Regions from separate parts of the Flavobacterium sp. CAU 1735 genome, predicted to be linked through region 1. Evidence: riboswitches for the same ligand, from Rfam matches in the RefSeq annotation. Region 1 holds a riboswitch; the other holds the start of a gene.

What was found. A riboswitch is a leader RNA that binds a small molecule or an ion and turns the genes downstream of it on or off. The one in region 1 is predicted to bind thiamine pyrophosphate.
Positions count from the first base shown of each region.
Region 2: it holds a riboswitch for thiamine pyrophosphate, as region 1 does, so the genes downstream of both, thiD (bifunctional hydroxymethylpyrimidine kinase/phosphomethylpyrimidine kinase) here and AAFN64_RS15000 (TonB-dependent receptor) in region 1, are expected to answer to the same signal.

Region 1 covers NZ_JBDQQQ010000007.1:130,368-146,372, reverse strand. The annotation lists gene AAFN64_RS15060 (heavy metal-associated domain-containing protein) at 1-354, opposite strand, end outside; gene AAFN64_RS15055 (EamA family transporter) at 466-1,329, shown strand; gene AAFN64_RS15050 (pitrilysin family protein) at 1,376-3,418, opposite strand; gene AAFN64_RS15045 (pitrilysin family protein) at 3,432-4,757, opposite strand; gene rplU (50S ribosomal protein L21) at 4,959-5,321, shown strand; gene rpmA (50S ribosomal protein L27) at 5,345-5,605, shown strand; gene ahcY (adenosylhomocysteinase) at 5,928-7,244, opposite strand; gene AAFN64_RS15025 (4'-phosphopantetheinyl transferase superfamily protein) at 7,408-8,049, shown strand; gene AAFN64_RS15020 (geranylgeranylglyceryl/heptaprenylglyceryl phosphate synthase) at 8,046-8,768, shown strand; gene pnuC (nicotinamide riboside transporter PnuC) at 8,772-9,395, shown strand; gene AAFN64_RS15010 (DUF4301 family protein) at 9,356-11,443, shown strand; gene arfB (alternative ribosome rescue aminoacyl-tRNA hydrolase ArfB) at 11,445-11,849, shown strand; TPP riboswitch at 11,946-12,058, shown strand; gene AAFN64_RS15000 (TonB-dependent receptor) at 12,142-14,346, shown strand; gene AAFN64_RS14995 (hypothetical protein) at 14,430-14,852, opposite strand; gene greA (transcription elongation factor GreA) at 15,015-15,491, shown strand; gene AAFN64_RS14985 (HIT family protein) at 15,497-15,886, shown strand; gene AAFN64_RS14980 (hypothetical protein) at 15,890-16,005, shown strand, end outside.
Region 2 covers NZ_JBDQQQ010000002.1:176,054-192,058, reverse strand. The annotation lists gene AAFN64_RS07980 (cupin domain-containing protein) at 1-464, shown strand, start outside; gene AAFN64_RS07975 (fumarylacetoacetate hydrolase family protein) at 465-1,376, shown strand; gene AAFN64_RS07970 (Asp/Glu racemase) at 1,399-2,148, shown strand; gene AAFN64_RS07965 (ATP-binding protein) at 2,645-4,846, shown strand; gene AAFN64_RS07960 (response regulator transcription factor) at 4,925-5,605, shown strand; gene AAFN64_RS07955 (HAMP domain-containing sensor histidine kinase) at 5,607-6,968, shown strand; gene AAFN64_RS07950 (TolC family protein) at 7,079-8,323, shown strand; gene AAFN64_RS07945 (efflux RND transporter periplasmic adaptor subunit) at 8,325-9,407, shown strand; gene AAFN64_RS07940 (CusA/CzcA family heavy metal efflux RND transporter) at 9,410-12,511, shown strand; gene thiD (bifunctional hydroxymethylpyrimidine kinase/phosphomethylpyrimidine kinase) at 12,572-13,411, opposite strand; TPP riboswitch at 13,500-13,592, opposite strand; gene AAFN64_RS07930 (hypothetical protein) at 13,876-14,067, shown strand; gene AAFN64_RS07925 (CPBP family glutamic-type intramembrane protease) at 14,125-14,817, shown strand; gene AAFN64_RS07920 (hypothetical protein) at 14,835-16,005, shown strand, end outside.

The DNA of each region.
Region 1 (16,005 bases):
CATGTTCGACACTTTATAGGTCTTTCCGTCGGCAACGCCTTCAACCGTTTGTGTTAGTGACGAAGCCGATTGTTTGTTGGCGTCGAATTCAACGGTAGCTGTTTTGGTTTCGAAGTCAACTTTTGCAGAAGTTACACCATCCAAACGGCCTAATTTGTTTTCGATCGTAGCGGCACAACCCATTGCACAAGTCATTCCTTCGATGTTAAAACTTGCCGTTTCCATTTTGGCGGCAACATCTTTGGTGTTCTCGGTAGCTACCGTTCCTTCGGCAGTATTTTTCTCTTCTTTTTTACAGCTAACCAATGCAAATGCGGCAAATGCAAATACGGCTATTTTTTTTGTGATATTCATAAGGACTATTTTAAGATTAAAAAGCTCTTTTGGAGCGCGTTACAAAATTATAAAAAAAGGACCGTTTTCCCGTTTTATTGTTAGACTTTTACGTCTTAAAAAAATACTAAAATGACAAAACAGATCAAATGGATATTACTGATTGGACTTTCTTTAATCTGGGGAAGTTCTTTTATCCTGATTAAAAGAGGTCTTGTTGGATTAACACCTTTTCAGCTGGGCGCTTTGCGGATGTTGTTTGCGGCCGCTTTTTTATTGATTGTAGGATTTCGAAGTCTTACTAAGATTCCTTCGGATAAATGGAAATACATCGCCTTAACGGCTTTTGTCGGGACGTTTATGCCGGTGTTTCTGTTTTCTTTTGCGCAAACGGAAATCAGTAGTGCAACCAGTGCGATCCTAAATTCGTTAACACCTTTAAATACATTGTTGTTGGGGGCTTTTCTATTCGGACTTGAATTTCAGCGCCGACAGTTTTTCGGGGTCATTATAGGGCTTATAGGATGTGTAGTATTGATTTATTCCGGAGCGAAAAGTAATCCCAATCAGAATTATTATTTTGCGATTCTGGTGGTGATTGCGGCGGTTTGTTATGCGATGAATGTAAACCTGATCAAAAAATACCTGTCGGATGTGAATTCATTGAGCATCACGACCGGAAATTTTGTGGTGTTGATGATTCCGGCGATTATCGTATTATCCTGTACCGATTTTTTCCAGGTAGCAGGTCAGGCGCAAGTACAGGAATCAGTACTATATATTGCCATTCTGGGGATATTGGGAACCGGTATCGCGAATATTATTTTCTTTAGACTGATCCAGATGTCATCGCCGATTTTTGCGTCTTCTGTGACTTATTTGATTCCGGTGGTTGCTTTTGTCTGGGGGATATTGGATAATGAAAAAATGGAACTGTTTCAGATTGTTGGAGCGTTGATCATTCTGATTGGCGTTTATTTCTCTGCACGAAAATAAAAAAGGCCGCTTTCTAGCGGCCTTTTATTTTGAATCGGGTTATTGATTACTGAAAGTCAGCAGCAGTAACACCTTCGTTGATTTTTACATCCGATGTAGTGAAATCAAGATCCATACCTACATTCATGATTGTTTTGTAAGGAACTTTGATACCTTTTACTTCTTTATAGTCGCTGTAAGAAACCATTTGTGTCATTTTCTGACCAGCTCTTTCCATCGTTTTTGCTTCTCCAACTTTTAAACCTGTTTTTACATCATAGTATAAAGTCGATTTGCCATTTTCGATAGCATAAGCATCTGCTCCGTTGATCGTTTCGATTCCTTTGATTTTAAGGTCGGCTCTTTTAGCGTAAGCTAATTCCGGGAAAGCAGCAGCGTTTTCTTTTTTCTCTTTGAATTCTTCAGCAGTAAAGTCTTTGCGTTGTCCTTGTTGTACCGCATAAGCTGCTTTGTCGCTCACAACTTGTTTTGACATTGACATACCTGCAACTTTCATTTCCATTAACGATTTGTTATCGGAAGTGTGTTTGCTGATTAATTCCAATGCCTGTCCCTGAATAGAAGCTGTTGAAACGGTAGCAATTGATTTTACTCCGGCTACGGCTTTTTCACCACCAATAGCTTTGATGTAATTGTCGAATACTGTTTTTGCAGTAACTCCGGCAGGAATTGGTTTGTTTACCACTGGTTTTTCAGTTGGGTTTCCGTATTTGTCAAAATAGAAAATAGGTGTTTTTAACGACTCCAATCCTGGTAATACATCCGCTGCTTTTCCAACTACTACAATACGGGTGTTGTCAGAAAGGAAATATTTGTTAGCAGCGTTACGGATATCTTCCGGTGTAACGGCACTGATGTTTTTAATATAGTTTTCGTAGAAATCTTCCGGTAAGTTTTGAGTAGCTGTGTTTAAAGCATAACGGGCAATAGTAGCCGGTTTCTCAATTTGCATTACGAAGTTTCCAATGTATTTGGCTTTTGCATTTTTAAGATCTTCTGCAGAAACCAATTCTGTTTTGATACGTTTTAATTCGTTAAAGAATTCTACAACAGCACTGTCGGTAACAGCGTTTCTAACAGAAGCGGAAGAACGGAATTTAGTTACATATTTTCCGGATCCGATTGAAGAGTACGCACCGTAAGTCCATCCGTGTTTTTCACGTAGGTTTAGGAATAAACGTCCTTCACCACCACCACCTAAGATTTGGTTCGCTAATAAAGTAGCAAAGTAATCTTTGTCGGTCATTTTTAAGTTCACCGTGTTTACCAAGGCAATTTCCGATTGTACTGCGTTTGGCATATCCACAAGGTTGATTTGAGAATACTGAACGTTTTTAGGATCAGAATAGGTTAACTGTGGCGCGATGGCTTTTTTCCAGGAACCGAAAAGTTTTTCAACGGTTTTTTTGGTTTCTTTTAAGTTTACGTCACCAATAACAACAAGGTAAGCATTCCCCGGAACGAAATAGGTGTTGTAGTTTAAAACCACATCGTTTAAGGTTACTTTGTTGATGCTTTCTTCGCTTAAATATTCCCCGTTAGGGTGTGTTTTTCCAAAAGCTAAAACGTTTTCAACGCGAGAAGCTACAGCGGTAACGCTTTTCTCCTGCGATTTGATTCCTTCCAGTAATTTGGCTTTTTCTTTGTCGAATTCTTCCTGAGTGAATACCGGGTGTAAAGCACCTTCGGCCATTAATTCAAGGATTCTTCCGGCATATTTGGATAATCCGCTGGCATTTGCTCCGTTAGAAGAAAAGCTGATGTTAGCTCCTAAAAAGTCGGTTTCTTCGTTAAAAGCGTCTTTTGATATTTTTTTGCTTCCTTTTCCGATCATGCTGCTCGTTAAATCGGCAACACCTTTTTTATCGCCTTCCGCATACGGAGGGTTGTCTAAAGTAAGGGTGTAAGAAACGCGTGGTAGTTTATGGTTTTCAACAACCATTACTTTTAAACCGTTTTTTAGGGTAAAGGTTTCCGGTTTTTTAACATTGATAGTTGGTGCTGGTCCCGGTTTCGGTTGAGGTCTGTCTTGTGCTTGCATAGTAATCGATAAAAACAAGCTCGCTGCTATATATATAAATTTTTTCATGATGAATGGCTGCTTAGTTTTGTGCTTTGTCTTTTGCTGGAGTATAATCTAAAATCAAACGTTGGTTCGGGTTTAAGTATTTCTTCGCCACGTCTCTGATTTCTTCACGCGTAATAGAACGGTAAATATCAATTTCATTATTGATTAGGTTTACATCACCATATAGTAAATAGTAAGATGCCAGATTTTCGGCAACACCTTCCAAATTGGAATTACTGTTTACGTTTTGGTTTTCATACTGGTTTTGTAATTTTTGGAAATCTTTTTCAGAAATTAACTCCGTTTGTAGTTTTGCAATCTCTTCGTCCATTCCTTTAATTAAGTCAGCAGGAGTGTTTGGGCTTAATGGTAAACCGTAGATAAAATACACGCCATAGTCTTCCTGACTGTAGTTGAAAGCTCCGATTTGTAAAGCCATTTTTTTCTCGTCAACCATCTTTTTGTATAGACGGGAACTTTTTCCGTCAGATAAGATAGAAGAGATCATGTCTAATACTCTTGCGTCACGTGTTTTCATCGATGGCGTTCTGTAAGCAGTAACGGCCATTGGGATCTGAATGTTCGGATCTTCGTAAGTCGCGTGGATTGTTTGTGTGATTGGAGCCTCTTCGAATTTTTCACGGGTAATCGGAGTTCCTTTCTGGATTGGTCCGAAATATTTTTGTACCCATTCTTTCGCCTGAGCCGAATCAAAATCTCCGGCAACAACTAATACTGCATTGTTAGGAATGTAGAATTTTTTGTTGAAAGCCTGGAATTCCTGTAATGTCGCTGCATCCAGGTGTTCCATTGAGCCGATTGGTGCCCAACGGTACGGGTGTTTGGTAAAGATGTTCTTTTTAACTTCAGTAAATAAATTACCGTAAGGCTGATTGTCTACACGTAATCTTTTTTCTTCTTTAACAACTTCGTTTTGAGTGTCCACACCGATCTGGTTGATAACCGGGTGCATTAGTCTTTCGGATTCCATCCATAAAGCCAGTTCCAAATTGTTCGACGGGAAAACTTCGTAGTAATACGTTCTGTCGTCCGACGTGTTGGCATTGTTGTTTCCACCGTTGGCGGTTACGATTTTAAACCATTCGCCACGGGCGATGTTTTTGGTTCCTTCAAACAAAAGGTGTTCGAAAAAGTGTGCGAATCCCGTTCTGCTTGGGTTTTCGTCTTTGGCACCCACATGGTACATTACCGATGTAACTACTACCGGTGCCGATGGATCCTTGTGTAAAATCACATGAAGTCCGTTGTCTAAATTGTATTCTTCAAACGCTACTTTCTGCGCTGAAGCTACGCCGCCAAGCATCAGAAGTGAACTCAAAGCCATTAAAGATTTTTTCATAAAAATTAGTAATTTATTTTTGATAACGATATAGGTGTGCAATTTCGGTAAAAAGTTACAGGTAATCGTTTTGTTTTGTGGAAAATATGTACCTTTTTTTGATTAAAATTTGTGTGTGCACCAAAATTACAGGTATATGGTTGTTTCATAAAGAATTAGTTGTATATTTGCAGACTTAAAAATTAATCAAACATTATTGTTATGTACGCAATCGTAGAGATAGCAGGGCAACAATTTAAAGTAAGCAAAGACCAAAAGGTTTATGTTCACCGTTTGGCTTCTGAAGAAGGAACTAAAGTTACTTTTGACAAAGTTCTTTTATTAGATGACAACGGAAACGTAACTTTAGGCGCCCCAGCTGTAGAAGGTGCTTCAGTAGAAGCCCAAGTGTTAAAACACTTAAAAGGTGATAAAGTAATCGTTTTCAAAAAGAAAAGAAGAAAAGGTTACAAAAAGAAAAACGGTCACAGACAATCTTTAACGCAAATCGTAATCAGTGGTATCACTGGAGCGGGAGCTACAAAGAAAAAAGCGACTAAAAAAGCGGAAGCTACAGAAGAATAATTAACATTAAAAACTAATACGTCATGGCTCACAAGAAAGGTGTCGGTAGTTCCAAGAATGGTAGAGAATCAGAATCGAAACGTTTAGGTGTTAAGATTTTTGGTGGTCAAGCTGCAATTGCTGGAAACATTATCGTAAGACAAAGAGGTTCTAAACACAATCCGGGAGAAAACGTTTACATGGGTAAAGATCATACTTTACATGCAAAAGTTGACGGAGTGGTGAAATTCCAGAAAAAAGGAGAAAACAAATCCTATGTTTCTGTAGTTCCATTCGAAGCATAAGAATCTATCTTATCTTACAAGAAAAGATATAAAAGCCCGTTTCTCAGAAACGGGCTTTTTTTGTGCTTATTCGTAGACAAACCTGACAGGTTTAACCTGTGCTAAGTAAAACCTGTCAGGTTTTATTGTTGCTTATTGTTTGCTGCTAGACACCTGATTTAAATACATACTGAGATTAAAACCTGCTAGGTTATAGTGTTATTATTAGTAGCCAAACCTGACAGGTTCATATGCTGAGATTAAAACCTGTCAGGTTTTACTATTAGGTATAAAAAAAAGACCTCAATTTTGAGGTCTTTTCTGTTACAGGATATTTTGGGGATTAATATCTGTAATATTCCGGTTTGAATGGTCCAGAAACTTCAACACCAATATAAGCGGCTTGCTCTGTGTTTAATGTTTCCAGTTCAACGCCTAATTTGGCAAGGTGTAAAGCGGCTACTTTTTCATCTAAGTGTTTTGGTAGCATATATACCTGATTTTCGTATTTGTCGCTGTGTTTCCATAATTCGATCTGTGCCAACGTTTGGTTGGTGAACGAGTTACTCATTACAAAGCTTGGGTGTCCTGTTGCACAACCTAAGTTTACCAAACGACCTTCGGCCAAAATGATAATATCTACACCGTTGATGGTGTATTTGTCAACCTGAGGTTTGATTTCGATTTTAGAAGCACCGTGGTTTTTGTTTAACCAGGCCATATCGATTTCGTTATCGAAGTGACCAATGTTACAAACGATCGTTTTGTCTTTCATCTTCTCGAAATGTTTTCCGATAACGATGTCTTTGTTTCCTGTTGTAGTGATGATGATATCAGCATTACCTACTACAGTATCTAATTTTTTAACTTCATAACCGTCCATTGCAGCCTGTAAAGCACAGATTGGATCGATTTCGGTAACGGTTACAATAGAACCGGCGCCACGGAAAGAAGCCGCTGTACCTTTTCCAACGTCACCGTATCCGCAAACAACTACTCTTTTACCGGCTAACATTACGTCTGTAGCACGACGGATTGCATCCACAGCACTTTCTTTACAACCGTATTTGTTGTCGAATTTCGATTTGGTAACCGAGTCGTTTACGTTGATAGCAGGCATTGGTAATGTTCCGTTTTTCATTCTTTCGTATAAACGGTGTACTCCTGTTGTAGTTTCTTCTGATAATCCTTTAATAGCAGGGATTAATTCCGGATAACGGTCGATAACCATATTGGTTAAATCACCACCGTCATCTAAGATCATGTTTAATGGTTGTCTGTCTTCTCCAAAGAATAAGGTCTGCTCAATACACCAGTCAAATTCTTCCTCGTTAAGACCTTTCCATGCATAAACCTGTACACCTGTTGCAGCAATTGCAGCAGCGGCCTGATCCTGAGTAGAGAAAATATTACAAGAACTCCAGGTAACTTCAGCTCCTAAAGCGATTAAAGTTTCGATTAAAACCGCAGTTTGGATCGTCATGTGAAGACATCCTGCAATACGAGCACCTTTAAGAGGTTGCTCCTCTTTATATTCTGCACGAAGTGCCATTAATCCCGGCATTTCCGCTTCTGCTAATTCGATCTCTTTTCTTCCCCAGGCGGCCAGAGAAATATCTTTTACTTTGTAAGCCACGAAAGGCAATGTTTTTGTGCTCATCTGCTTTATTATTTGTATTTACAAAAAATTTAGTGCAAATTTACGGAATTAGTTTTTAAAATTGGAAGGATAACCGGATATTTCGTGTTTGCCGGAAAAGCTAACGTTTTCGTTATCAGAAAAATAAAAATTTACCGCTTCAATATATAAACCATCCGCGCTAATGCCGCTTTATAAAACAATAAAAATAGATCCTGATACCCGGGTTCTGGTTTGGAAAATCACAGAATCACTGGACGAATTATTCCGCGATAAACCGTTAAAGGACTCGAGCCGCGTACGTGTAAACGGAATGAAATCCGAACAACATCAAAGAGGATTTCTAAGTGTACGAAATCTGTTCGCGGAGCTCGGTTATACCGATTTGGACCTGTATTACGACGCTTTTGGAAAACCACATTTAAGCGATGGTAAGAATATTTCAATTACACATTCCTATGAATTTTCAGCGATTATTGTTGGAAAAAATAATGTCGGAATCGACATGGAGCTGCGACGGGAGAAGATCAGTAAAATTGCTGATAAATTTATCGATCCGGAATTTGCTTTTCTCGATAAATCCGAACCCGATTATATCCGGAAGTTAACCGTGATTTGGGGCGCGAAAGAAGCAAAATATAAAATGTGCAATTCCCGAAGCCTGAGTTTTAAAGACAATATGACTGTTCATCCGTTTGTAATGGACGATAAGAAAGGAACGGCAACCGTCACCAAGGATAATTTTCGAAAAGATTTTGAATTTTATTTTGAAGAAATCGAAGACTTTACATTGGTTTATGCCCTCGAACAAAATACATGCAGATGATGGGGGAAATTTACAAACAAATTATAACGGCACAACAACAGGGAAAACGACTACTGGCTATTTTGCTCGATCCGGATAAAGTGGATTGCGAACAGCTGGATGTCCTGATTGATAAAATGGCACTATCGGGCGCAACACATATTTTTATTGGCGGAAGTTTGTTGTTTAATGATCAGCAGGATGCCATTATTGCAGCATTAAAGGCAAAACTGACGCTGCCGATTTTGCTTTTCCCGGGAAATGCGGCCCATATTACCAATCATGCCGACGGAATGTTGTTTTTGTCGCTTATTTCCGGAAGAAACCCGGAATATCTCATCGGACAACATGTCCAGGCGGCTCCGTTATTAAAACAATCGCAACTGGAAGTAATCTCAACCGGCTATATACTCATTGAAAGCGGAAAGCAAACAACGGTTTCCTATATTAGCGGAACGATGCCGGTACCAAATGACAAACCGGAAATTGCTGTCGCAACAGCTCTTGCGGGAGAAATGATCGGTCATAAAATGATGTATCTCGAAGCGGGTAGCGGTGCGCAATTGCCTGTTCCGTTGGAGACAGTACGTAAGGTCGCAGAAAATATTGCTATTCCGCTTATTGTTGGCGGCGGAATTCGGTCGAAAGCACATATGGAACAGGTCTATCAGGCTGGAGCAACCATGGTAGTAATCGGAACGGCTTTCGAAAAAAACGTCGACTTTTTTTCAGATTTATAAGGTATGGTGGATTTCTTTTTAGATGCCTATAAAAATGCGTCAACGCTACAGATCGTACTGGAGTTTATAGCCTTTGTTTTTGGTATTGCCAGTGTATGGTATGCTAAAAAAGAAAATATTTGGGTCTATCCAACCGGGCTTATAGCGACGACCATTACGGTTTACCTGCTTTTTCAGGCAGGCTATCTCGGCGACATGTTGATCAATCTATATTTCTCGATAATGAGTATTTACGGCTGGTACAATTGGGCCCGAAAAAGAACAAATGTTGATTCTTTGTCCATATCCAGGACAACATTGACCGAAAAAATTATCGGTATATTCTTGTTTTTAATAACAATTATTATAATTTTCGCAATCTATAATTTGTTTGATTACGAAATCAAACACGAAAATTATGTTGACATATTGGCGTCGGGGCTGTTTTTTACCGGTATGTGGTATATGGCCAATAAAAAAATCGAAAACTGGACGCTTTGGATAATCGGCGACATTATCGCGGTACCGCTTTATGCATATAGAGGGTTGGGAATGTTGTCGTTACAGTATTTAATATTTACACTATTGGCAATATCGGCCTATTTAGAATGGAGAAAGATCTTAAACAACGATACTCAAAAGTTATAAAAGTAACCATGTACGGCCCTGAAAGCACAGGGAAAACGACATTGTCCAGACAGTTGGCAGAACATTTTAAAACCATCTGGATACCCGAATATGCGCGAAATTATCTACAGCAAAAATGGGAAGAACAACAGGCAATTTGTGATGAAAGCGATATGCTTCCGATTGCCGTTGGTCAGATGAAACTCGAAAATGAAGCCGTTCAGATTGCCAGTAAGTTGCTGTTTTGTGATACCAATCTGATGGTGACCAAAGTGTTTTCGGAAATCTATTATGGATTTTGCGATGAATTACTGGACGATGCCGCGCGTGAACATAATTACGATTTGTTTTTCCTGACGGATGTTGATGTGCCTTGGGAAAAAGACGACCTAAGGGATCGCCCGGAAAAACGGGAAGAAACCTTTCAGCTTTTTGAAAATGCCTTAATTGAAAATAATAAACCCTATATTATCCTTTCGGGGAATAAAGAACAACGTTTTGAAACGGCGGTAAAAGCGGTGGAAATGTTACTTAAAGCCAAAAGCCTGGGCTTTACATCGGCCGATTTTCTACAAATGTGGCATCGGGGAACCAATATCGATGCTATCGAAAGGCAATTGAAGTTCTTTAACGAAGGAATTGCGAAAATCAACCTTCATAAAATCGCAACGGTAGGCGACGGAATCCGACTCTTTGATGAAGATCAGGAGCAGGAATTGGTCGATTATTTCGAAGCGCGTCAGGATCGGTTTTCGATCGAAAAACTGGTTCCGGCTTCGGGTGCTGCCAGTAGAATGTTTAAATTTCTCGTCGATTTTCTGAATGAGTTTAAATTACACGACGAAACAATCAATGCTTATGTAAATAGAAAGAAAGCATTGGAATTGTCGGTGTTTTTGGTTGGAATAGAAAAGTTTCCGTTTTATGCCGATGTGCTTCAGGAAACAAAATCGGAATACGAAGGTTTTGATGATTTTTCTCAGGATGAAAAATATTACCGTTTTATCGAAACGATGTTGTCACCGGCAAAATTCGATTTTCTGAATAAACCGAAAGGCGTATTGCCGTTCCATCAGGAAAAAGAAGCGATCACAACGCCAATTTATAAGCATCTCAAAGAAGCACAGGCATACACCAATGTAGAGGGTAAGCATCATATTCATTTTACAGTTTCGGAAGAACATTTGGAAGGTTTTTCAGAAGTGGTTTTGACGAATGAAAATGCAGTCGATGTTGACTATTCTTTTCAGGATAAAGCCACGGATACATTAGCGGTTGGCCTTGATAATGATCCGTTCCGACTGGAAGACGGTTCGCTTTTCTTCCGACCGGGCGGACATGGGGCGTTGATTCAGAATCTAAACCGACTGACCAGCGATATTGTTTTCGTGAAAAATATCGATAATGTTTGTTTTAATCATTTTGAAGGGATAGTTCGGTATAAAAAATTATTAGGTGGATTGCTGATACGACTACAGGAACAAATTTTCGAAAGTCTAAAGGTATTGGAAACAACAACCGATCCGGCGATTGTTCAAAAAATAATTGATTTTGCTACCGGCGAACTAAATGTTGTCTTACCGCGTAATTTTTCAAAATATACATTCGAAAACCAAAAGAGTCAGTTGTTTCAGCTTTTAAACCGACCGATACGGGTGTGTGGTATGGTGAAAAATGAAGGAGAACCGGGCGGCGGACCGTTTTGGGTGACGGGTGAAGAAGGCATGCATTCGTTGCAAATTGTGGAATCGTCACAAATAGATCTTCAAAATAAAAAGCAGGCATTAATCCTAAGCGAATCGACGCATTTTAATCCGGTCGATTTGGTTTGTGGTGTAAAAGATTATAAAGGAGAAAAATTCAATCTGGAAAATTATGTTGATCATAATACCGGATTTATTGTCAATAAAACCAAAGGCTGTAAAGATATTAAAGCCTATGAGTTACCGGGCTTATGGAACGGTGCGATGGCCAACTGGATTACGGTTTTTGCCGAAGTGCCGCTTCTGACCTTTAATCCGGTGAAAACCGTAAACGACTTATTAAAACCGGCGCATCAGCCACGATAATATGCAAAAAGAAATACTATTTGCCGAATTACGCTATAAGGCGGTAAGAAGTAGTGGTGCGGGTGGTCAGCATGTAAATAAAGTAGCGACCAAAATACAACTGGTTTTTGATGTTGCAGGTTCCGGAGCGTTTACCGATGATGAAAAAACACTCCTGATGGCGAAACTTGAAAACCGACTAACAAAAGAAGGTGTTTTGTTGCTTAGTTGCGGGGAAAGTCGAAGCCAGCTTAAAAATAAAGAAATCGTGACAACGCGTTTTCTATCGCTGATGCAACAGGCTTTGCAGGTCGAAAAAGAACGAAAAGCAACCCGTATTCCACATGCGGCGGTAAAAAAACGGATTCAAAACAAACGATTTCAGGCACAGAAAAAAGAATCGCGCCGGAAACCCGGAATGGAATAAATTAGGAATTGTGTAATCGCAATAGGGAAAAAACGTTCTTTTTTGTGTTTTTTCTATCCGGATTTGATTTTATGCGATTTCTTTTTATAATTTTGTCCTGTCTCAAAGGGGTGCTTATATCCGGATTCAAAACCGGACAATCGAGCTGAGATCATACCCAATGAACCTGGAACAGGTAATGCTGTTTAGGGAATAAGACATCACAGATGCCGTAGGGTATTCGTGTGTCGTGGAAACATCATTTTTTATTAATCAAAGAATAATTACCCCTTTTATTCGTAACATTTTACGAATGAAAACAGTATTACAATCCGTTGTGGCGTTACTATGTCTTCAGCCGGTGGTGCTTTTCGCACAGGAAAAAACCGTAACCGATTCTACAAAAACAAAACAACTGGACGAAGTATTGGTATCGGCGGTTCGTGCTGCCGACAAAACGCCGGTTACGTTTAGTAATGTCGGAAAAAAACAAATATCCGAACGAAACCTTGGTCAGGATATACCTGTCCTGATAAATTACCTGCCGTCGGTGGTAACCACAACCGATGCTGGGAATGGCGTAGGCTATACCGGAATTCGGGTGCGGGGTAGCGATGCGACCCGTGTGAATGTAACCATTAATGGAATTCCGTATAACGACTCGGAATCTCAGGGAACTTTCTGGGTGAACATGCCCGATTTTGCCTCATCGGTCGAAAGTTTGCAGTTGCAACGCGGTGCCGGAACATCAACCAATGGTGCCGGAGCTTTTGGTGCCAGTTTAAATATGCTAACCGATGGTTATTCGGAAAAAGGAAATGGTGAAATCTCAAATTCCTTTGGAAGTTTTAACACCCGGAAACATACGGTAAAATTCAGCTCGGGATTGTTGAATAACAAATTCGAATTGGCTGGACGTTTGTCGAAAATCAATTCCGATGGTTATATCGACCGGGCGTCTTCCGATCTGAAATCATATTTCCTTCAGGGTACCTATGTGGGGAAAACAACCTTGATCAAAGCATTGGTTTTTGGAGGTTCGGAAAAAACATACCAGTCTTGGAACGGTTTGGATGGGATGGAACTGAAAGATTTAGGTTTGGACGAAAATATGTTGGATAACAATCCGAGGTTTAATATTTCCGGTTTGTATTTTGATGATAACGGTCAGGTGAAGTTCTACGATAATCAAACCGATAATTTTAATCAGGATCATTACCAATTACACTGGAATGAAAAATGGAACGATAACTGGTCGACGAATCTGGCGGCGCATTATACCAAAGGAAAAGGTTATTATGAAAGCTATAAGCGAAGTGGGAAGTTCTCGGAATTTGGATTAACGCCGTTTGTCGATAACGGAACAACAATCTCCAGATCGGATCTGATCAACCAAAAATGGCTGGACAACGATTTCTACGGTTTTACATTTTCATCCAATTATAAAAATGACAAACTGGATATGGTTATCGGCGGTGGTGCTAATAAATTTGAAGGCGGTCACTTTGGAAAATTGTTATGGGTAAAGGAAAAAGCAGCCTACGATTACGGTCAGCTTTTTTACGATGACAAAGGAATTAAAACCGATGTCAACGTATTTGCAAAGGCCACCTACGATATTACATCGGCCTTAAGTTTGTATGGTGATTTACAATATCGAAACGTAAATTACAAAGCGAATGCGGTTAAAACCGGATTGGTGGACGATACGTTCCGCTTTTTTAATCCAAAAGGAGGATTGAATTATGTGCTGAATCCTAAAAACAGTTTCTATTTTTCATATGCCAAAGCCAGTCGGGAACCCAATCGTAACGATTATGAAGGAAACGTTCCGAAACCAGAAAAAATGGACGATTATGAATTGGGATGGCGCTATGCATCGCGAGTAGCGAAGCTAAATGTAAACGCCTACTATATGAAATATAAAGATCAGTTGGTGTTGACGGGTGCGTTGAATGATGTTGGAGAATCGAAACGGGTTAATGTAGATAACAGTTACCGTGTTGGATTGGAATTGGATGCCAGTATTTTTATTTCGGAGAAATGGGTATTGCGTCAAAATGCAACCATCAGCCAAAACAAGATTGTCGATTTTGTAGCGAATAAAGATGGCGAATTGCACAATTTCGGGAAAACTAACATTGCTTTTTCACCCGATTTTATAGCTGGGAATGCGATTACCTGGTTGCCGTTAAAAAACCTACAGCTAACCTTGTTGTCTAAGTTTGTTGGAAATCAGTATATGGGGAATGTCGATTCGGAAAAATCAATCTTAAAATCCTATGCGGTTTCTGATTTTAATATCATTTATGAAATCAAACCGAAAAAGATTTTTAAATCAATTGTGATTACCGGATTGGTGAATAATATATTCAATACCAAATACCAGTCAAACGGGTTTTTCTATACCTACGATGACGATTGGTCCAATCCAAATCAGGTTACGACAATCGAAGGCGTTGGTTATTATCCGCAGGCGCGAATCAATTTTATGGGTGGTTTAACACTGAAATTTTAATTTCTACACCTGACAGGTTTCTAAAACCTGTCAGGTGTGATTATAAAAGTATAAAAAAGGCTGTCCAAAGACAGCCTTTTTTATTAATTGTAAACCCGAACGATATCGCCGACTTGTTCTGTACGATATTGTTTCATCGGATATTGGCCACCGCCAATTCCGGTGTATAAACTATATCTTTTATTGTCGCAGGGACAAACCGCATCAATGCCATCTACATCCATAGTGGAACAATCGCTTAATCCCTGATTCGGACAGGCACGGTCGAAAGCTACAATCCCGGTGGCACCTTTAAAAAGAATAATGCCGCGTACTCCGGCTCCAGGCCCCGATACATACGCATAACCGTTGATAAACTTTAAGGAACTATAAGCCGGAAGGTTTAAGTTGATCGTTAAAGAAACCGGATAGTTAGGTAGGTAAGGGTTATTATTGTTTACAACACTGTCTTTGCTACAGCTTCCGATAAAAGCCGCTAAAAACAATAAAAAGAGGTATTTTTTCATATAAAATCTAGTAAAACAATTGAAAAACAAATTTAATTTAATTAACTTTGACTTGTGCTATAAAGAGCATAATTAAAAACGAAATAAATAAAAAAATATATCTTTGTAGACATAAATCCCGTTTTTGATGGGATTTTTTCTATTTATATAAACGACGAAAATATGACTAAAGTATCTTATTATACTGCCGAAGGATTAAAAAAATTAAGAGATGAGCTGGATCAGCTAAAGAGTGTGGAACGTCCGCGTGCCTCACAGGCTATTGCTGAAGCAAGAGATAAAGGTGACTTGTCCGAAAATGCCGAATATGATGCTGCTAAAGAGGCACAGGGGCTTTTGGAATTGAAAATCGCCAAAATGGAAGAGGTAGTGGCAAATGCTCGTTTGATCGACGAATCACAACTGGATGTTTCGAAAGTATTAGTATTGTCAACAGTGAAAATCAAGAACCAGACCAATGGTATGGAATTGAAATATACGCTTGTGGCCGAAAGCGAAGCGGATCTGAAAACCGGTAAAATTTCGGTTACGTCTCCAATCGGTAAAGGCTTACTTGGAAAATCGGTGGGCGAAATCGCAGAAATCCAGGTGCCAAACGGAACCTTAAAATTCGAAATCTTAGAAATCTCAAGAGACTAATTCCTATGAGCTCCATTTTTACCAAAATCATCAACGGCGAAATTCCCTGCCATAAAGTAGCGGAAGACGATAACTTTCTGGCATTTCTGGATATTAACCCAAATGCAAAAGGACACACGCTTTGTATTCCGAAAACGGAAATCAATAAGATTTTCGATATGGAAGAAGACCATTATCTGGAGCTGATGCGCTTTTCCAGAAAAGTAGCCAAAGCTTTGGAGAAAACCGTGGCTTGCAAACGAATCGGTATGGCGGTGGTAGGCCTTGAAGTACCGCATGTTCACGTACACCTTATTCCACTTCAGGATATGGACGATATGCGTTTCCAGCGTAAAACCAGTTTAACCCAACAACAATTTGAAGAGCTGGCACAGGCTATTGCCAGCAATCTTTAATTAATGAAAAAAATAGTGTTGCTTTTACTGCTTCTGGTTTCCGGAGCGGTGTTTTCGCAGGGTACCAACAGTGGTTTGTGGCTTTACGGTAAGGATGTAGGCTATTCGGACGACACTGC
Region 2 (16,005 bases), on a different contig from region 1:
TTTGGGATAAACCTTATTCGCCCCTTTTTAAATATTCCTGGACATCGGTTTATCCGGCATTACTGGAAGCCGCAAAAGTAAACGAAGGATCGCCTTACGACGGCGTTATCATGGATTACACCAATCCACTCACCGGTGGACCGGTAATGCAAACGATGGGCGCGTCTATGCAATTGTTACGCCCAGGCCAACATACCAAAGCGCACAAACATACCGGATCGATCATCTACCAATGTGCCAAAGGCAACGGTTATTCCATTATCGGTGGAAAACGATACGACTGGAAAGAACGGGATATTTTTTGTGTACCTTCCTGGGTTTTTCACGAACACGTAAATCTTTCCGAAACTGAAGATGCCTGCTTATTTTCGTTTAACGACCTTCCGGTGATCAAATCATTAGGACTGTATCAGGAAATAGCTTACCCCGACAATAACGGATACCAAACAGTAAATAAATCATAAATGAAACTCGCTACTTACAAAATTAACCATACCGCTCCCCGCTTGGGAGTTGTTCAGGACAACCATATGATTGACCTGGAAGATGTTGCCAAAATCAAAAAAGAAACCCTACCGTTAACGATGCTGGAACTCATCGATGCCGGATTGGATGAGGTACACCGAATTCAGCAATTAATCGACAGTCTGACAGAAGAGGAAAAAAGCAATTGCTACTACCCGTTGTCGAATGTTACCTTCCTCGCTCCGATTCCAAAACCGCGTAAAAACATCATCGGAATTGGCCTAAATTATACCGAACACGTAGCCGAAAGTGCGCGTACACTAGATACTTCTAAAGAACTGCCACAACAACCGGTTATTTTTTCAAAACCGCCAACAGCTGTTATCGGGACCGATGACTATATCATCCATAATCCGAAACTAACGCAACAATTGGACTGGGAAGTGGAATTAGCGGTGATCATCGGAAAAAAAGGAAAATATGTCTCTAAAGAAGAAGCCTTGGATCATGTTTTCGGTTATACCGTGATTAACGATATCAGTGCGCGTGACTGTCGTCGTTCCGGACAATGGATTGTTTCGAAAGGACAAGACACTTTTGCACCTATGGGACCGGTTTTGGTGACCAAAGACGAAATTCCGGATCCGCATAACCTAAACCTTTCGTTAACCCTTAATGGCGTTGAAAAACAAAGCTCTAATACCAAATTCATGCTCTTTAATATTAACGATCTGATTGAAGACTTAAGTACAGTTTTCACCCTCGAACCAGGCGATATTATAGCTACCGGAACACCGGCTGGTGTGGGTGCCGGAAGATCGCCTCAGGAATGGATGTGGGATGGCGACATTGTTAAAGCAACAGTTGAGAATATTGGCACTATAACCAACACTATCAAAACATTAAATTAAAATTAAGAACACCTTTTATATAATGAAAAAATATAGAATCGGCCAGATTGTTCCCAGTTCCAACGTTACGATGGAAACCGAAATTCCGGCTATTTTCCGTTCGCGTGAAACCCTTTTACCGGAACGTTTTACCTTCCATTCGAGTCGGATGCGAATGAAAAAAGTGACCAAAGAAGAACTCGAAGCCATGGATGCCATGAGCCTTAAATGTGCTCAGGAATTATCCGATGCGCATGTCGATGTAATGGGCTATGCCTGTTTGGTTGCGATTATGAGCATGGGGCGTGGTTATCATTGTGTTTCGGAAGTAAACCTGCATCAGGAAACAGTACAAAACAACTTCCCTACGCCAATTGTAACTAGTGCAGGAGCTTTGATCAACGGATTAAAAGTACTCGGTGCAAAAAAAGTTGCCGTGATCACCCCTTATATGCGTCCGCTAACCGATATGGTGGTCGATTATATCGAACATCAGGGCTTTGAAGTAGTCGATTCCATTGCTTTGGAAATTCCCGACAACCTTGAAGTTGCTGCTCAGGATCCGATGAATCTTTTGGAAATATACAAAAGACTTAACCTGGAAGGCGTAGACGTTATCGTCGCTTCAGCTTGTGTGCAAATGCCATCACTGGAAGCTATTGATCAAATTCAAAAAGAAACCGGAATTCCGGTTACTTCGGCTGCCGTTTGTACCACCTACGAAATGATGAAAAAATTAGGCTTGGAAGCAAAGGCATCGATCGGAGGCGAATTACTTAGCGGGAAATACTAAGATCCTCAATAACATTTCGTTAAAATCCTGTATTTTTTACAGGATTTTTTTATTTGGCATCTTAGCATTCTGCAATCGAAACCTTCAAAATGAGTGCATTTTGCTCCAGTAGCTTATTATTCTAATTTACATTCCCAATGTTAACCCTAAAAAAAGCAGTATTATTCGATTTATGCCATTCAATTTTATTTTATTCTTTACATATTGACACAAAAACAAATAATCACAAATCGAATAACTACTTAAATTAAAATAAAACTGTTAATTTTTTTTAAATAATAACAGTTCAACATAAACATTTAAAAACTTTTTAACAAAAAACAATTTTAGTCTTAAAAAAAGTGAGAAAAAATTAATTCTCACATAATGAGAATAATTTAATTCTCAAAACATTCTCTTTATAGTATTTTTGTACTAATATTGTTATGCGAAATAATTACAGTTTTTAACAAAATGCGGATCTGTGTAATTATAACAGTAGTTTTTTAAGTGATCAATGACTAATAAGCCATTACGTACATTTCTATTAGTGCTGTTGTCTTCTCAGTTTGTTTTTGCCCAAACAGAAGAGATGACCCGAAAAGAGATTTCTAAAATGATTGCTAAATCCAGCAATCATATGCTAAATCTGGAATGTGAAAAATCGCTTATCGCTGCTAAAAACGCACTCAACGAAGCCTACCGGATTAACGATAAAATCCTGATCGCCAAAGCCTACAACATTATCGGACTCAACCATGAGGAATTCTCCGATTTTAAAAAAGCGGTACAGTACTATGAAAAAGGACTCCGCTACGCCAATCAAACCGATAACGATACCATAAAAGACTGGCTACACAACAATCTGGCGAGTGCTTACTGCTATCACAAGCTCGATTTTGAAAAAGGAATCGAACATTACAAAATCGGACTCTATTATTCCGAAAAACTAAAAGACAGTAGTGAAATCATCTATACGCGGCTAAATATCGCCAGCGCCTATTTCGAAACCAAAAAATACGACGAAGGATTCAAATACCTGGTCGGACTGGAAAAACAGATCCTTAAAGGGACTGAACTGGAAGCCCAGATATCCCTTAACTCCTTATTAGGCTCCTACTACACCCATTCCAATAATTTTGCAAAAGCAGAAGCTTTTTATAAAACCGCACTGGAGCTTTGTCAAAAAAACAAGGTCGAATTCCTGCAAACCAATGCCTGTGATCTCTACAAAGAGTTTTCTCAGTATTATTTTAAGATCAAAGACTTTGAAAACGCCTATTTTTATCTTGAAAAATACACAACCACAAAAGAGCAGATTTATAACGAAGAGCGTATCAACGAAGTAAAAAAAGCCGGTAGTCAGATTGAATTGGACGAATACAAAAGGCTAGTATCGCAAATTGAAAGTGAAAAACAACTTCAGGCCAGAAGTTTACAGCAATCGCGCATTATTGTGGTATTGTTTATCATTACACTTATCTTTTTGTTGTTATTTCTCTTTTCATTATACAAAAACAATGAAATCCGTAAAAAGATCAACAACGAGCTTAAAATTGCCAATAAACAATTAAAAGAAGCCAAAGATCAGGCCGAAGAAGTTTCCCAACTCAAATCGCAATTTATCTCCACGATTAGTCACGAATTGCGTACACCGCTCTATGGCGTGGTAGGAATCACCGATATTATTACCGACGAACACAAAGAACTTTCGGAAAGTTCGTATCTGAAATCCTTAAAATTTTCGGCCAAATATTTATTGTCGCTGGTAAATGATATTTTACAGGTGTATAAAATTGATGAAAACAAGATCAAACTGGAAAATTCGGCGTTTAACATTATCGAGGACTTACATCTGGTAACCGACAGTTTGATGTTTTTGGCTGAAAAAAACAAAAACAGATTGCTACTTGAAGTAGACGAAGACATCCCTACGTTACTGATTGGTGATCGGGTACGTTTGTCTCAGATTTTTATGAATCTGATCGGAAATGCACTTAAATTCACCCATAAAGGCCGCGTTAAAATCACCGCGCAAATTGAAAAAATTGAAGGCACGATTTATTACCTCCGCTTTGAAGTGATCGATAACGGGATTGGTATCGCCGAAGAAGATCAGGAAAAGGTTTTTGAAAAATTTGTCCAGATCGAACGCAAGGAAGACGATTATCAGGGAACCGGTCTCGGACTTCCGATTGTAAAACAACTCGTAACGCTTTTTAACGGCGAAATCAGTATTAAAAGTAAAGAAAACGTAGGAACAACCATGACGGTGATTATTGGCTTTGATTCGGATCCGGAAGAAATCAAATACTATACAGATAACCTCGAAGTGGAATACGCTTTGGAACAAAGCTATCGCGTATTGGTTGTTGAAGACAATAAAATCAATCAGATAGTCACCAAAAAAATCCTGGACGACAATAATTTCCCGAATGTGATTGTCGATAACGGCTTCCACGCGCTGGATCTTTTGCAAAAAGAAACGTTCGATGTGGTGTTAATGGACATTAACATGCCAGCTATCAATGGTTTTGAAACCACCAAACGTATTCGCGAATTGGGTATCAACATTCCGGTTATTGCATTGACCGCTTTCGACAAACAGGAAATTTCCGAACAGGTATTTGCCGCCGAGATGAATGGTATCATTATCAAACCGTTTGAACCCAAGCAACTGTGCAAAATGATTGTGCAGCTGTGCGGATCAAATCCATAACACATTATTCCGGGCTTTATTTTTTAGAATCGCATAACTTTCCTACTTTTACTATTCTTATCTGACAGCCGCCATCAAATGATTAAAATTCTGCTCCTGGAAGACGACTTAGTACTCTCAAAAGAAATCAGTGACTTTTTAAAAACAAAAGACATTGCGTGTGATTGCGTATTCGACGGAGAAGTCTTTTTCCGCCAATTACGTTCCGGACAATACAATATTTACTTACTAGACATTAACGTCCCAAAAATCAACGGACTGGATGTATGCAGTCAGATTCGGGAAACCGACCAGACGACACCTATCCTGATGATCAGCGCTTATGGCGATCTTAACGACAAAATGGATGCATTTCAATTGGGTGCCGACGATTATCTGGTAAAACCGTTTCATCTGGAAGAACTGTTGATTCGGGTTTTGGCCCTGTTACGACGTAGTGCAACACCGCAAAACGAGGAAAAAATAATCGTGATTGACGACCTTGAAATCGCGCCCACTTCGATGACGGTAAAACGAGCCGGCACCACTGTTGAGCTTACACAGAAAGAATACCAGCTGTTATTATTACTGGCCAAAGCCAAAGGTAGAACACTTTCCAAACAGACCATCTCGGAACAGATTTGGGATTCTCATTTTGACACCAATCTGAATACCATCGAAGTGTATATTAATTTCCTTCGAAAAAAAATCGATAAAAACCACGAGAACAAACTCATTCATACCCGACCGGGTTTTGGGTATTACCTAAAAGACGAATAAAATGACGTTAAAGAGACGTATAGCCGTAAATGTCAGTATTGCGTTTTCCGTAATTTACGGTATATCGGCTATATTTATCTATATCTCATTCTCTACCTTCCGGAAAGAAGAGTTTATGGAACGTCTCGAAGAAAAAGCACTAACCACTACTAAACTATTACTTGAAGTAAAAGATATAGACAATCAGATTTTAAAGCTTATCGATCAAAATACAATCAATAAACTTTACAATGAAAAGACATTGATTTTTGATAGCAATTACAAACTGATTTATAGTAGTATCGACGACGCTTCGGTAAAATGGGATGTCAATTTTCTACAGAAAATAAAAAAACACAAACGGGTTTATACGATCGAAAAAGAGAAAGATGTATTGGGCGTTTTTCATATTTATAACAATACCGATTATTATATTATTATTGCCGCCGAAGACAAATCCGGGATGAGCAAACTGGAATTTTTATACCAGATTCTGATCTTGTCGTTTTTTATCGGAACCACACTGGTATGGGTTACCACCTACTTCCTGATTCGGAAATCACTGGAACCGCTTGATAATTTCCAAAAGATCATCACCAGTATTTCGATTAACAAACTAAATACTCAGATTATCGAATCATCCAAATCGGATGAGATCAATTTACTTTCCAAGGCCTTTAACCAGATGTTGTTGCGTATCGAACGTTCGTACCTCGCACAAAAAGAATTTACCTCAAATGCTTCTCATGAATTGCGCACACCGATCAGCCGGTTGACTTTACAGTTGGAAAATCTGATACAACAAGGCGGTCATAGTGAGCATACACTCAATTACCTGAATAATATGAGTAAGGATGTCAACCAGATATCTGATTTGATCAACTCGTTATTGCTACTGGCACAAATCAATGCATCCAGTTTTGGTACCAATTTCCAACAAGTGCGCATTGACGAAATCATTTTTCAGGTTTATGAAAAAACGATTAAAAACTTCCCGGATTTCCAAATGAATTTTGAAATCGGAAATACCGAATCCGATCTGGAAATCAAAGGAATAACCTCATTATTAGAGATCGTTTTTGCCAATCTTTTTAAAAATGCCTATCTTTATTCGTACGACCGTAAAGTAAATGTGATCATTGAAGATAATCCAACGGGGAATATTCAGATTCGATTGATCAATAAAGGAGAAAAACTTTCCCCGGAAGAAGAAAAGAAAATTTTCAACTCGTTTGTTCGAGGAACCAAAAATCAAAAAATTCAGGGCTCCGGTTTGGGACTTCGCATCGCCAAACGTATTCTGGATTTACATAAGGCACAATTAGCCTATACGTATGACGATACTTCCGAACAACACGAATTTACGCTTACTTTCCCGGTTTAAAACACCTTTTTCCGATTCATCTATACCTTTTTAAGCTTTTTTTAAGGTCGGCTTTAAGGCTGTTTTAAGGTTACTGCCTGCATCTTTGTAACAAATTAAACTCTTTATAGATGAAAGTAGCTCCTTTTATACTATCACTGCTGTTTTTCCAGTTGGCCTTTTCACAAAAGAATATTACGCTAAAAGACTGTGAAGACGCCATGCAGAAAAACAATTTCCAGTTACTGGCCGAACAATACAATATCACCGCGGCACAGGCTGCTGTTATTCAGGCCCGGATCTGGGATCATCCGAATATGTCATTGGCTTTTAACGCCTTAAATCCCGAAGACAAACGGTATTTCGACGTGGGCAAAAATGGACAAAAAGCCGTTGCTGTAGATCAGCTGATTCATATTGGAGGTAAAAAACGCAACGAGATCAAACTGGCAAAATCCAATGTGGCACTGGCCGAATTGCAATTTGAAGAATTAATGCAGGATCTAAAACACGAACTGCGTCAAAGCTTTTATACGGTCTTTTTCGATCAGAAGAAAATTGCCAGTATCGAATCGCAAACAGCTCAAATTGAAAGCCTGTTACAATCCTACGAAGTACAGGCCGATAAAGGTAATGTTCCTTTAAAAGATGTGGTACGCCTGCAATCCTTATTGCTAAATCTTAAAAACGATCGTATTGCCATCCAAAAAGACATTGCCGAAAACAAACAAAAACTAACTATTCTTACCGGTATTGACGAAGAATTAACGCCATTGGCCGATGAAAGTGAGCTAATGCTTGTTTTTAATAGTCCGAAATATGCCGAAAGTGAATTGTTTAACATCGCTAAGGAAAAAAATCCGGAATACCTGAGTGTTCTAAAACAGGTTGAAAACCAGGAATTGGCGGTAAAGCTTCAAAAATCATTATCGGTTCCGGATGTCACAGCCGGTCTGGCCTACGATCAGGTGGGTGGTGCTTTTAAAAACGAGGTGAACTTTACCTTGGGAATTCCATTACCGCTTTGGAACCGAAATAAAGGAAATATCAAAATTGCCGAAGCCGAATTAGGTCAGTCAAAAGTGAATAAAGATCAAAAAACACTCGAATTAAAGACGCAAGTAAACAGTTCACTTTCGATCTGGAAGGAACAGAAAAAAGAATATACGTCCTTGTCGAAATCCATAAACGAAAATCTCGACCTGGTTTACAAAGGCGTATTGATGAACTTTCAGCGTCGCAATATTTCGCTATTGGAGTTTACCGATTTTATGGAAAGCTATAACCAAAGTACACTGCAGTTAAACGAAATGCGCAAACAACTGATCCTGTCCGGAGAACAAATCAATCATATCACCAATTCAACCATCTTCTAATATGAAATATCCAATAATAACCTGTCTGTCGCTACTGGCCTTAATTTCGTGTCAGGACAAAGAAAAAAAAGCGGAAATAAAAGAAACTTTTGTGCTGAGCAATAAAATGCTACAAACCACCAAAACAGCTCCGGTGACTTTAGAACCGCTTCGCAACGAACTGAATTATTACGGAAAAATCACAACCGACAACAACAAAACCATTGAGGTATTCCCGGTTGTTGGCGGTAGCGTAGCCAAAGTATATGTGGAATTGGGCGATTATGTTAAAAAAGGACAATTGCTCGCTACGATCCGAAGTACCGAAGTAGCCGATTTTGAAAAAGAGCTCGACGACGCTAAAAATGATGTAATCGTAGCAAAAAACAACCTTAAGGTAGCGCAGGAGTTATTCGAAGGGAAATTAAATGCCGAACGCGATGTTTTGGAAGCCAAAAGCAACTACGATAAGGCCAAATCGCAATTACAACGTATTCAGGAAACCTATAAAATTTACAATATCAAATCGGGCGCTATTTATGAAGTGCGTTCTCCGTTGAGTGGTTTTATCATCCAGAAAGACATCAACGAAAATATGTTACTGCGTAACGACCGAAGCGACAATATTTTCGATATCGCCGAGATCAACGATGTGTGGGCCATTGCCAATGTAACCGAAACGGATATCAACCAGATCAAACTGGGCGAAAACGCAGCCGTAACAACGTTGAGTTATCCGGATAAGGTTTTTAACGGTAAAGTGGATAAGATCTTTAATATTATCGATCCGGATACCAAAGCCATGAAAGTCTTGATCAAATTAAATAACCCGGAATATGTTTTAAAACCGGAAATGCGTGCTTCCATTAAAATCTCCTATATGGAAAGCGACAAAAAAATGTTGGCGGTTCCGGCTTCGGCAGTGATCTTCGACAAAAGCAAAAATTTTGTGGTAGTCTATAAAGACCGAAATAATATCGAAGCCCGACAAGTGGAAGTTTTCCGTCAGGTTGGCGATACGGCTTATATTTCAAGCGGTATCAACGAAGGAGAAAATGTAATGACACAAAACCAGTTGTTAGTTTACGGCGCCCTAAATGAATAGATATGAATAAATTTATCCGAAATATTATTGCTTTTTCCCTCAAGAATAAAGCATTTACGTTTTTCTGGGTCGGTATTCTCGCCATTTCCGGGTTTGTCGCCTTTAAAAACATGCCCATCGAAGCCTTTCCCGATGTAACCAATACGCAAATCATTATTGTTACCGAATGGAACGGTCGAAGTGCCGAAGAAATCGAACGTTTTGTAACGACTCCTATCGAGATCGCGATGAATTCCGTTCAGAAAAAGACAAGTGTTCGAAGTATTACAATGTTTGGTCTTTCGGTGATCAAAATTATTTTTGAAGATGATGTCGACGACTTTTTTGCCCGTCAACAGGTCAATAATCAGCTGCGAACCGTTTCCCTACCCGATGGTGTCGATCCGGATGTTCAGCCGCCTTATGGTCCAACCGGGGAAGTATTCCGTTATGTCTTAAAAAGTAAGGATCGGGATACCCGTGACCTCCTAACCTATCAAAACTGGGTAATCGACCGCCAGTTACGTGCCGTACCGGGTGTAGCCGATATCGTAGCCTTTGGTGGACAGGAAAAAACCTATGAAATTAGTGTCGATCCGGGACGTTTGTCCAAATATAATATTACGCCGTTGGAAGTATTCGACGCTGTAAATAAAAGTAACCTGAACGTTGGTGGTGACGTGATCGAAAAGAACGGCCAGGCCTACGTGGTTCGTGGTGTGGGATTGCTGAGTTCGATCGAAGACATTCAAAATATCATCGTAGCCGATGCCGGCGGTAATCCGGTTTTGGTGAAAAATCTGGCCGATGTGGCCGAAAGCTCCTACCCGCGTGTAGGTCAGGTCGGACTGGATAAAAATAGTGATGTCGTGGAAGGTATTGTTGTGATGCGAAAAGGAGAAAACCCAAAAGAGGTATTAACCAGCATCAAAGAAAAGATCAACGAGATCAACGAAACGGTATTGCCAAAAGACATCAAAATGGTAACGTTTTACGATCGTGACGATCTGATGAACTTTACGACCGCTACGGTAATGCACAACCTGTTTGAAGGAATCATTTTCGTGACCGTGATTGTATTCCTCTTTATGGCCGACTGGCGAACGACGTTAACCGTAGCCATTATTATCCCGCTATCGCTCCTTTTTGCCTTCCTGTGTTTGAAGTTAAAAGGAATGAGTGCCAACCTACTGTCACTCGGTGCGGTCGATTTCGGGATCATCATTGACGGAGCCGTCGTGATGGTCGAAGGTATCTTTGTGACACTCGACCACCTCGCGCATAAAAAAGGAATGAAAGCCTATAACAAACTGGCTATTGGTAGTGTGATCAAAAAAACCGGTACAGAAATGGGGAAAGCAATTTTCTTCTCCAAACTGATTATTATCACCGCGCTGATTCCGATTTTCTCCTTCCAGAAAGTAGAAGGGAAAATGTTTGCGCCATTAGCCTATACGCTTGGATTCGCGTTATTGGGTGCGCTTATTTTCACCCTGACGCTGGTTCCGGTATTGTCGCATATTTTATTAAACAAAAACGTAAAAGAAAAGAACAATCCGTTTGTAAATTTTTGGAACAGGATTGTAGAAAAATCGTTTAACTTCACGTTCAAACACAAACAGAAAACCCTTTTTGTCTCCATTGCCTTTATGGTAGTAACCTTTATTTCGGCGAAATTCTTAGGAACGGAATTCCTGCCGCAATTAAATGAAGGTGCCTTATGGGTAACCGCCGAAATGCCTATTAGTACTTCCCTACCGGAAAGTAACAAAATATCGGCCGAAATACGTACCATACTGGGAAGTTTCCCGGAAGTAGAACAGGTACTTTCGCAAACTGGGCGTAGTAATGACGGAACGGATCCGAATGGTTTCGGTTTCGCCCAATTCCAGGTGGATTTATATCCTAAAAAAGAATGGAAACGCAATATCAGTCAGGAAGAACTGATTGATCAAATGGACACCAAATTAAAACAGATTCAGGGGATTACCTACAACTATTCCCAACCGGTTATCGATAACGTAGCCGAGGCCGTTGCCGGGTTTAAAGCTTCCAATGCCGTAAAAATTTATGGTGAAGACCTGAATAAGCTGGACGAACTGGCAGCAAAAGTACTGACACAAATCAAGGGAATCGACGGAATTAAAGACGTGGGAATCCTTCGAAACGTAGGACAACCGGAAGTGAGCGTAATTCTGGATCGTGGCAAAATGGCCGCTTATGGCGTTACCCTTGCCGATGCACAAGCCGTATTGGAAATGGCCTTTGGTGGAAAAACGGCCACTCAGAAATACGAAGGTGAAAAGAAATTTGACGTTCGGGTTCGTTATACCAAAGAATACCGAAAAGATGAAAATGACCTGTCACAACTTAAGGTGCCAACAATCGACGGTGTCAAAATTCCGCTTAAGGAAATTGCAACCGTGAAAAAGATTACTGGTCCGGCGTTTATTTACCGTGATAATACCAAACGTTTTATTGCTGTAAAATTCTCTGTCCGCGATCGTGACCTGGGTAGTACTATTGCCGATGCACAAGCGGTGGTTAATAAAAATGTGGAACTTCCAAACGGTTACCATTTTGGTTGGACCGGTGAATTTGAAAATCAGGTTCGTGCCACACAACGTTTGAGTCAGGTTGTACCGATTAGTTTGATTGGAATCTTTGTGTTGCTATTTATTATGTTCGGAAATATAAAAGACTCCTTACTTGTATTAGCGAACGTTCCGTTTGCCGTAATCGGAGGTATCATTGCCTTACACCTTACCGGAATTAATTTTGGTATTTCGGCCGGAGTTGGATTTATTGCTCTTTTTGGTATCTGTATTCAAAACGGTGTAATTCTGATATCGGAATTCCATAAGAACCTCAAGGAAAAAATGGATCTCAACACTTCGATTATCGAAGCCGTAAAAATCAGAACCCGTCCGGTAGTGATGACCGCCTTAATGGCTTCCATCGGATTATTACCGGCGGCTACTTCAACCGGAATTGGTTCGGAATCTCAAAAACCGCTGGCCATTGTGATCATCGGTGGATTGATCACCGCTACCGTACTAACGTTATTGGTATTCCCGATTATATTCTGGGTATTTAACCGTAAAAAACATCAGCCAATAGACTGATTGTAAATAGCTTTTTATTTTTTATTTGTTATTTTGGTTATTTGGGAGAAGCCTCGTTATTTAACGAGGTTTTTCTTTTTTAACCCTTTTCTGCGGTTCAAAAAAATGATTTAACGGACCATTACCCTTTCCTATCGCAACATCGGCACCTTCCGATATTGCCCGGTGTACATACTGTTGCGCCAGACTAACGGCATCGGATAAGTTGTTCCCAAGTGCCAGATAACTCGCAATAGCCGCCGACAAGGTACAACCCGAACCGTGCATATTGTTTGTCTCTATTTTTTCGGAAGTATGGGTTGCTATCACACCTTGTTTATCAAACAAAAGTGAAGTCAGTACTGTAGTTGGCAAATGCCCGCCTTTTAGTAATAAATGCGGACAACCTTTTTGCATGATCATCGCTCCAGCGCTATGCATTTCCGCTACACTTGTAATTGGACTCCCTGTTAAAACGGCTGCTTCATCGAGATTGGGTGTGATCAGCGTCGCCAATGGAAACAGCTTGTCTACAATTTCGGTTATGGTTTCGGATTCAATCAAACGATGACCACTAGTAGCGACCATTACCGGGTCGAATACCACCGGAATGTCCGGATATTCTCGAAGTATAGCCGCAATAACGGCTACGAGTTCCTGTGTATGCACCATTCCAATTTTGATTGCATCCGGACGAATATCTTCCAGTATCGTTTGCAATTGCAAGGCTACGATTTCAGGCGGAATGCTATGAATCGCTTTTACACCACCCGTATTTTGCACCGGAAGTGCCGTTAACACCGATGTAGGATAACATCCTAATGCATTGATTGTATTGGTGTCGCCCTGGATTCCGGCTCCACCACTTCCATCGAATCCGGCTATGGTTAAAACTACCGGATAGGTATATTTTGTATTCATACTATTACTATTGCTTCCTTCCCGAATAATAATTCAGGTTATTCCGATTGTTACTAAAATGGCAATAGTTGTCCCGATAAAGACAAATAAAAGAAGATAAACTTTTCCCTACGCCGGTGTTAACCGGATCAGGTTCAAAGGGACTCTCTCAATTCTTTTCAGAATACCCCTAAAGCCGTAGTAAATGTAGTGAAAAATAGAATTGTTTTTGTTTTTTACAACCGACAGGTTTTAGAAACCTATCCGGTGTAACTATGATTTTGGTACTCATTCTGAGTGACAATACGCAAATACACTCAAAAGAATTTTTCTATTCTTTATTTCAGTTAAAACGTTTAAATTTAAAACGTTAACTTCTAGAACATACAAACGCTCCTCCGCTATTGGTTTTATTTCAAATAAAAGCATATAAGCTAAAATTGCATTGTAAATCAAATTTATTAATCTTTTAAAGTAAATTGAAAATGAAAAAAAAGAAGCAGAATTTAAGTTTGGAAGCCTTTAAAAACATGGCTTTTACGATACAAAGTGAGGAGGTACTCAAAACTATAAATGGTGGTTTGGAAAATTTATGGGATTGCCATGGTATTTGGGGAAAAGTTGGGAAAACGGCACGGGAATGGGGTGAATTTTTGGATAAGCATCCTAAATTGTAATTTTTTCAAGACTTAAAAATAGTATCTCTTTTATAAATCCTATAATCTTAGAGAAGTATGCTTATATTAAAACACTTTGTTTGGTTTGTTTTATTTCCTTCAAAAGAGATTATCACCTCAAATGGTATCAAGGATAAAATAAATAGCATACTATTTTTAATTCTTTTAAATTTTGTTTTTTTGCTATTTAGTTCCCTCTTAACGGTATACTTGTTACCTGATTTTCAATCTGCTTATCCTTCAGAACAAGGTGTCAAATGGCTCTTTTTATTTCCTATTATTATAGCTCCGCTCCGGGAAGAAATCCTCTTTCGACTTTACCTAAAATACAGCAGGTTTAATTTATCCTGCTTTTTAGGTATACTGACATTAGTGCTTACTTTACTGGTTTCTTCCGAAGTCATATTCGAAAATTGGCTACCAAATACGCTTGCTTTTTTATCAGGAGGTATGGTTTTTATTTGTTCTTTTATCTTTTTAAAAAAATACGATCACCTTTTCGATTATTTTTTTAAAAGACATGTCAGGCTCTTTGTTATTTTTAGTGTGATCACCTTTGGTTATCTGCATTTGCCAAACTTTAAAATTACCCGGGAAATTCTTTTTTTAAGTCCGCTTATATTGCTTCCGTATTTTATGGCCGGGTTTATTTTTAGTTATATCCGGTTGCACTTTGGTTTTATTTATAGTGTAATGACTCATATGATGATAAACCTTCTGGGAACCTCTATTTTAGTACTATTTCAGTAATTTAATTATTTACTGCTATGAACAATCCTATCTATAAAATAATTAAACCACTATTAATAGAGAACTCTTATGAACTCATCAATTCGGTAAAAATATTGCTCTTTAAAGAAAATCAATCCATTTTTGATTTGATCGATTTTAATGATGAAGCAATATACTGCGATCCTTTTATATTTATGTATATCAAAAACAGAGAGCAAGTTTTAGAGAATATCATTATTGGCTATGCAAAAAATAACATGGAAATTGAGATCACTACTGATGAATTTGGTAGAATTTATATTCCAAATGTTGGCTGGCTACATACTTCTTATAAGAAAACTCGTTTAAAATTACATGGAAAAGAGCTAAAACTATCAAAAAATGATCGCATGATTCATTTTAAACATGAACCGATATACCATATTGAAAACACTAAAATAGAGTTATTGAAATATAATCTTGCTTCGCTAAAACCTTTTTACTGTGATTCCGAAGGCGTATTTTTAGACGTGGAAATTAATCAAATATCAAAACATCATATTCAAAATATAACTAAAGCATATAATTTGATTAAAAAACACATCCCTTCTCAGTTTGAATTGATTGAAAAGTATGCTTCAAAATGTGTTATCTTTAAGGTAGATACAAACAAACGAAATTCATTTGCAACATTCGCTGCGAATGGCATTAGCTTTTTTAATGCATATCAGGATGATTATGATGAAGTTTTTTTTATAGATGATGTTGCACATCAAACGGGTCATGTTATTTTTAATACACTAACTTATGACATAACTAAATTTTTAAAAATAAGTAGTACTACTATTCTTGAAACTATAAATTTGCCCAATGGTATTCCTGTCGAAAAAAGAAGCATACATATTATTTTTCATGCACTTTATACTTATTATACCACTTTTATATGCCTAGATGCTTGTATAGAGAATAATTCTTTTGATAAAAAACAACAACACGAAGCTATTGGAAGAATTGCCTTTTACCTGGATAAATGTTATAACGATTTACTTTTGATTGATAATCCTGTTAGCTCAGAAATTAAATCTAAAACAATATTTACCAATCTTGGTTTCAAAATTTACAAGGAAATAAAAAATAAATGGTTTGAAATGTTTTATAAGTGGCGGAAAGAAATAGTAGATTTTGATATGACTAATCAACCCTATAATTTTACGTATTCAAAATTTG